One region of the Pseudomonas sp. AC211 genome, then DNA from elsewhere that is predicted to be linked to it. Evidence: predicted binding sites of a transcription regulator. Region 1 holds the regulator's gene; each other region holds the start of a gene.
What was found. Region 1 encodes FliA, which starts transcription of late flagellar genes. Its sites were predicted from a motif close to CTAAAGTTTNNNNNNNNNNNGCCGNTAA; they were not measured.
Positions count from the first base shown of each region.

Region 2: ACZZZP_RS20945 (methyl-accepting chemotaxis protein) is a predicted target of FliA. The motif match lies at 795-822, and genes of this name have one in related genera.
Region 3: ACZZZP_RS13475 (flagellar protein MotY) is a predicted target of FliA. The motif match lies at 913-940, and genes of this name have one in related genera.

Region 1 covers NZ_OZ409830.1:1,501,107-1,503,372, forward strand. The annotation lists gene fleN (flagellar synthesis regulator FleN) at 1-447, shown strand, start outside; gene fliA (RNA polymerase sigma factor FliA) at 444-1,190, shown strand; gene ACZZZP_RS07330 (chemotaxis response regulator CheY) at 1,275-1,649, shown strand; gene ACZZZP_RS07335 (protein phosphatase CheZ) at 1,669-2,266, shown strand, end outside.
Region 2 covers NZ_OZ409830.1:4,430,916-4,433,181, reverse strand. The annotation lists gene ACZZZP_RS20955 (shikimate dehydrogenase) at 1-174, opposite strand, end outside; gene aroQ (type II 3-dehydroquinate dehydratase) at 177-617, opposite strand; gene ACZZZP_RS20945 (methyl-accepting chemotaxis protein) at 883-2,266, shown strand, end outside.
Region 3 covers NZ_OZ409830.1:2,885,690-2,887,955, reverse strand. The annotation lists gene pyrC (dihydroorotase) at 1-829, opposite strand, end outside; gene ACZZZP_RS13475 (flagellar protein MotY) at 978-1,889, shown strand; gene ACZZZP_RS13470 (argininosuccinate synthase) at 2,026-2,266, shown strand, end outside.

The sequences.
Region 1 (2,266 bases):
GGCGATGCGGTGGTGAGTTTTGTGCGCGCGGCCCAGGAAGTGATTGTGGTGGTGTGCGATGAGCCCACTTCCATCACCGACGCCTACGCCCTGATCAAACTGCTGAACCGCGACCACGGCATGAGCCGTTTCCGCGTACTCGCCAATATGGCGCACAGCCCACAGGAAGGTCGCAACCTCTTTGCTAAGCTGACCAAAGTGACTGATCGTTTCCTCGACGTCGCCTTGCAATACGTCGGCGCTGTGCCTTACGACGAGTCGGTACGCAAGGCGGTACAGAAGCAACGCGCAGTTTATGAGGCCTTCCCTCGCTCCAAGTGCGCGCTGGCATTCAAGGCCATCGCGCAGAAGGTCGACACCTGGCCGTTACCAGCCAATCCGCGTGGGCACTTGGAGTTCTTCGTGGAGCGTCTGGTCCAGCAACCGCTTGCTGATACGGCCGTATGACATCAGGCAATGGGCTCCGTATGTATAGCAAGGCACAGGCGCAGGACTCCCAGCACCAGTTGATCGAGCGTTACGCGCCTCTGGTCAAACGCATCGCCTACCACTTGCTGGCACGTTTGCCGGCAAGCGTGCAGGTGGAAGATCTGATCCAGGCCGGCATGATCGGTCTGCTTGAAGCGTCAAAGAAATACGACTCCAGCAAAGGCGCCAGTTTTGAAACTTTCGCCGGCATTCGCATACGTGGATCTATGCTGGATGAGGTACGCAAGGGCGATTGGGCACCGCGTTCGGTGCACCGCAACAGTCGCATGGTCAGTGACGCAATCCGAAAAATTGAAGCCCGAACGGGTAGAGACGCTAAAGATCAAGAAGTTGCGGCCGAACTCCAATTGAGTCTCGAGGATTACTACGGCATTCTTGGCGACACTTTGGGCAGCCGCTTGTTCAGTTTCGACGACCTTCTTCAGGACGGCGAGCACACAGGTCTGCGTGAAGACGCTGGCATTACCCACTTCGAGCCTTCGCGCGATCTGGAAGATGAACGCTTCCAATCGGCATTGGCGGCGGCCATCTCTGGACTGCCTGAACGTGAACAGTTGGTGTTGTCGCTGTATTACGACGAAGAACTGAATCTCAAGGAAATTGGCGAAGTGCTGGGGGTCAGCGAATCGCGGGTCAGCCAGTTGCATAGCCAGTGTGCCGCTCGTTTGCGTGCACGCTTGAGCGAGTGGCGCGCTAGCTGAGCGGCACTGCCAGTTTCTCGATTCAACGCGCATCCAGGTGCTGGGTGCGTTTAGGACTGTACGGAGGTCGACTTGGACAAAAACATGAAAATCCTCATCGTTGACGACTTCTCAACGATGCGACGGATCATCAAGAACCTCTTGCGTGACTTGGGATTCACCAACACCGCTGAGGCTGATGACGGAACCACCGCTTTACCCATGCTGCAAAGCGGCAGCTTCGACTTTCTCGTCACTGACTGGAACATGCCGGGTATGACCGGTATCGACCTGTTGCGTGCGGTTCGCGCCGATGACCGTCTCAAGCACCTGCCGGTGCTGATGGTGACCGCCGAGGCCAAGCGCGATCAGATTATCGAAGCGGCGCAGGCCGGGGTGAATGGCTACGTAGTGAAGCCGTTCACAGCTCAAGTGCTGAAAGAGAAGATCGAAAAAATCTTCGAGCGTGTTAACGGCTGATCCCGGCCGTGGGGGCAATATGGCGCACGACGATCTACCCATGGGCGACCTTGAGTCGTCCCTAAAATCCAATGCCCGCGAGCTCGTTGATAGCCTTGAGAAAGGTAATTTTGGCGAAGCGGTGCAGCTCATTCATGAGCTCAACAAAGTGCGTGATCGTGGTCTTTACCACGAAGTGGGAAAACTGACGCGTGAGCTGCACAACGCCATCGTCAACTTCCAGCTTGACCCACGCGTTCCACATGCCAAGGAAGTGTCGCAAATCACCGACGCCACCGAACGCCTGAACTATGTCGTGACGATGACCGAGAAAGCGGCCAATCGCACCATGGATCTGGTGGAGCAGAGTGCGCCGCTGGTTAACGACCTCAACGATGAAGCCACTGCGCTGGGCGCCGACTGGGGTCGCTTTATGCGCCGCGAGTTGGGTGCCGAAGCTTTCCGCGAATTGGCCAAACGCATCGAACTGTTTCTCGCCCGAAGCGAACGTGACAGCAGCAAATTGTCGGGGCACCTCAACGACATTCTGCTCGCCCAGGATTACCAGGACCTCACCGGTCAGGTGATCAAGCGCGTTACGCAACTGGTTACCGAAGTGGAAAGCAACCTGCTGAAAC
Region 2 (2,266 bases), 2.9 Mb from region 1:
GTCGAGCAGGGCGGGCAGGTCGTCGAGGTCCATCTTCAGGGCGTCGATGTCGATCAGGCGATACAGGTAGCGAATGCCCTGAGCGTCGCCTTCATGCTCGTGCAAGGCCGGCGTGCGCGAGGCCTGAATGCCGGCGCCAATCAGGCCGGCCAGAATGCTGCGGGTGCGGGACATGGTCAGGCCTTGAGCAGATGAGCAACGTGTTCAACAGCCATGCGATAGCCGTTGCTGCCGAACCCGGCGAGCACGGCCACGGCGATGCCGGACACGTATGAGTGGTGACGGAATTCTTCGCGCTTGTGCACGTTGGAAAGGTGTACTTCGATCACCGGCAATTCGCTGGCGACCAAAGCGTCGCGAATGGCGACCGAGGTATGCGTCCAGGCGCCCGGGTTAATCACGATGGCGGCGCAGCGGCCGCGAGCCTGGTGGATCCAGTCGATCAACCGGCCTTCGTGATTGGTTTGTTCGAACTCGACGCTGAGGTCCAGGGCGCTGCCGGTACGGCGGCACAGTTCAGCGATATCAGCGAGGGTTTCGTGGCCGTAGGTAGCCGGTTCGCGGGTGCCGAGCATATTGAGATTGGGGCCGTTAAGCACCAGCACGGTACGGGGCATAAAGCGTTCTCCATTTCTTATTGTTGTTCTGGCAGGCGAGCGGCCAAAAGCGTGTAGGAGAAAATGTACTAACTGGTTAATTCGGTCAATGGGCTGTTTGTAGGACGTTCGATAATCGACCAGTTTTGCTCCGAACGTGCATCCGCCGCCGACGCGGTATCAGGGCGCCAAATGTTCCTTAAGGTTGTGTCGGATAAGTCGATATATTGCGCAGGAGCCAGCCGATAGAGCTGGCCGCCTCTGCCTCGTTTTTCTGGAGACTCCCATGTTTGGATGGCTTACTCAGGCGCTGAGCAATATCAGTGTCGGCGCAAAACTGGCCCTTGGTTTTGCATCGGTGCTGCTGCTGACGCTGTTAATCACGCTGGCCGGTTGGCTGGGGTTGAGCTCGGTGCTCGAGCGCGGCGACAAGCTGGCGGCCATTTCTAAACTGGGTGCCATTGCCCGCGACGTGCGTATTGCTCGCCTGACCTACGCGCAAAACAGCGACGCCGCCCATAACGCCGCCGTGGTCGACAATCTCGACAAATTCGACGCCGGCGTTCAGAGCGGCACCCAAATCATGAAATCGCCGAACGACCTGGTTCTGTTGAAGCAGGCGGGCGATGCCAGCAGCCAGTACCGCCAGGCGTTCAACCAGATGACCCAGGCTGTCGCTACCCGCGAAGCCTTGCGCGGCCAATTCGGCAAGTTCGCCGACGCGGCAGTCGCGGAAGTGGGCAACGTTTCGACGGCGGTTCGTGCCGAGACCGTCGGCGAAGAAAATGCTGAGCAGCATCAACAAGTGCTCGACGCCCTGATCGCGCAGAACAGCCTGATTCAAACCGCACGTTTCGAGCTGCGCGGCTTCACTTATAGCGGCCGGGTTGAGCTGCAACAGCCGGCGCTCGCCGCGATTGATCAGGCACTTGGTAATCTCAAAACGCTCTCGGACAAAGTATCCAGCGAGCAGGCCGCCGGCTTGCAAAAAGCCGCCGACGCACTGAACGGTTACCGCGCTACGGTCGGTCAGTTCGCTACGGCGCTGGCCAATATCGCGGCGGCGCAAACCATTCTGGATGTCCAGATCAAACAGATTTTCGACGCCTGCGCGCAGCTCACCGTGAGTCAGAACACCAAGCGCGACAAGGAAGAAGCCGAGGCGAAAATTGTGCTGCTGGTGGCCTCGTTGATCGCAGTAGTGCTGGGCCTGATCGCTGCGTTGTTTATCACCCGGCAAATTGTCGGCCCGTTGCAAACCGTGCTGCGCCGTGTGGAACGCATCGCGTCGGGCGACCTTAGCCACGACATCGAAACCCGTCGCGGTGACGAGCTGGGTCAGCTGCAAACCAGCATGCAAAACATGACGCTGGGCCTGCGTGAATTGATTGGCGGCATTCGCGATGGCGTTACGCAAATCGCCAGCGCGGCAGAGCAGCTATCTGCCGTGACTGAACAGACCAGCGCCGGCGTAAACAATCAGAAGATCGAGACCGACCAGGTCGCCACCGCCATGCACGAAATGACCGCCACCGTGCAGGAAGTGGCGCGTAACGCAGAGGAAGCCTCCGAAGCGGCCAAAGCAGCGGACTTGCAGGCCCGTGACGGCGACCGGGTTGTCGGCGAAGCCGTGGCGCAGATCGAGCGCCTTGCTGTGGCCGTGGGCGACT
Region 3 (2,266 bases), 1.4 Mb from region 1:
CGTACAGCTCAATCGCCGCGTAGGCCGTGTAGCAGCCGGCGCAACCGCAAGCGGCTTCTTTGGCGTGCTGAGCGTGGGGCGCCGAGTCGGTGCCGAGGAAGAACTTGGCGCTGCCGCTAGTGGCGGCGTCCAGCAGGGCTTCCTGGTGCACGTTGCGCTTGAGAATTGGCAGGCAATAGAAGTGCGGGCGAATGCCGCCAACCAGCATATGGTTGCGGTTGTACAGCAGGTGGTGAGCCGTGATCGTCGCGCCGACATTGGCCGGGGCGCTGTTGACGAACTGCACCGCATCGCCAGTGGTGATGTGTTCGAACACCACTTTGAGCGTAGGAAAACGCTCGACCACACGGGTCAAGTGCTCATCGATAAACACCTTTTCGCGATCGAATACGTCGATTTCGCCGCGCGTCACTTCGCCGTGTACCAGCAGTGGCAAGCCCACTTCAGCCATGGCTTCGAGCACGTGAAAAATCTTGTCGACGCTGGTCACGCCGGAATCGGAATTGGTCGTGGCGCCGGCTGGATACAGCTTGGCGGCGTGTACGAAACCGGATGCCTTGGCGCTGCGAACATCGTCCGGGCTGGTGAGGTCGGTGAGGTACAGCACCATCAGCGGTTCAAAATGGCTGCCGGCCGGGCGGGCGGCAAGAATGCGCTGGCGATAGCCATCGGCTTCGGCGGCGTTGTGCACCGGCGGCACCAGGTTCGGCATGATGATGGCGCGACCGAAGGTGCGCGCGACGTCGGCGACCGTATGAGGCAGCACCGCGCCGTCGCGCAGGTGAATATGCCAGTCGTCCGGACGCAGCAGGGTGAGGCGGTCAGTCATGGGGGGCGATACCAGATCAGCGAAATTTGTGCGGTGAAAACTGCTGCGAATGCTACCGGAAAAGCCTGGTAGCGGCACCCGCTATCAAGTTTTCCAAACGCCAACCGATACCCCACTCAGAACGCCGTAATTCTTCATGGAGCCTACCGTGCGCCAGCGCTATCTCGCCTTGTTCAGCTTATTCGCCAGCCTGCCGGCCATGGCGATCACCTTCCAAACGCGCCTGGAAAAGGTCGAATGGAAGGTCGACGGCGATCAATTCGAGTGCCGCTTGTCGCAGGACATCACCGATTTCGGCCAAGGCCACTTCGTACGCCGTGCCGGTGAACAGGTCACTTTCCGCCTGCAAGCCCGCGAACGCTGGCTGGGTGCAGGTTCGGCCACCCTGGTTGCTGCCGCAGCACCGTGGCAACCAGGGCGAGGCGACATCAATCTGGGTCGGGTCACGGTCGACAACGGCGCCATGCCTTTTAACAGCAGCCAGCAGCAAGGCGCGCGCATGCTCACCGGGTTACTGGAAGGTCGCAGTCCCGTAGTGCGCCACCGCATGCCGGACGGCGGCGAGGGCGTTGAAGTTCGCCTGCTGCCGGTCAAGTTCAACAAGGCCTACCACGATTACCTGGACTGCACGACCAAGCTGCTGCCCGTCAATTTCGACCAGATCAAACAAGTGCAAGTGGCCTTTCCGGGTGGCGGCGCCGACCTGGATGAACTTTCTCGCGCGAAGCTGGAAATCATCCTGCAGTACCTCAAGGCTGATCCGAGCGTTAACCATATCGAGCTGGACGGCCATTCCGACAACGGCGGCAACCGCCTCACCAACCTGGATATGTCCCGCCGTCGCGCGTTAGCCGTGCAGGAATATTTCAAGGCCAATGGCATCCCTGAAAGCCAGTTTGTCGTTCGCTTCCACGGTGAGCGTTATCCGCTGGTTCCCAACACTAATGCCGCCAACCGTGCGAAAAATCGCCGGGTAACCGTGCATTTGTCCCGCGAACCCATGCCGCCAGCGCCCCCCACTCCCGCGACCGCGCCGATAAAACCTGCTGCCACGTCCTGATTGCAGGTTGTGCGCTTCCCGTCGTTTAGACGAAAGAATCCGTCGCTTCATCGTCATTAGCTGTCGCGCCTCTGTAAATTGTGCGGCGCGGCCAGTAGAATCGCGGGTTTTCCGTAGAACCCCGTGGAGTGATGGCATGGCGGACGTAAAGAAGGTTGTCCTGGCGTATTCCGGTGGCCTGGACACTTCGGTGATTCTCAAGTGGCTGCAAGACACCTATCAATGTGAAGTGGTGACATTCACCGCCGATCTCGGTCAAGGCGAAGAAGTTGAGCCAGCCCGTGCCAAGGCACAGGCCATGGGCGTCAAGGAAATCTTCATCGACGACCTGCGCGAAGAGTTCGTTCGCGACTTCGTTTTCCCCATGTTCCGCGCCA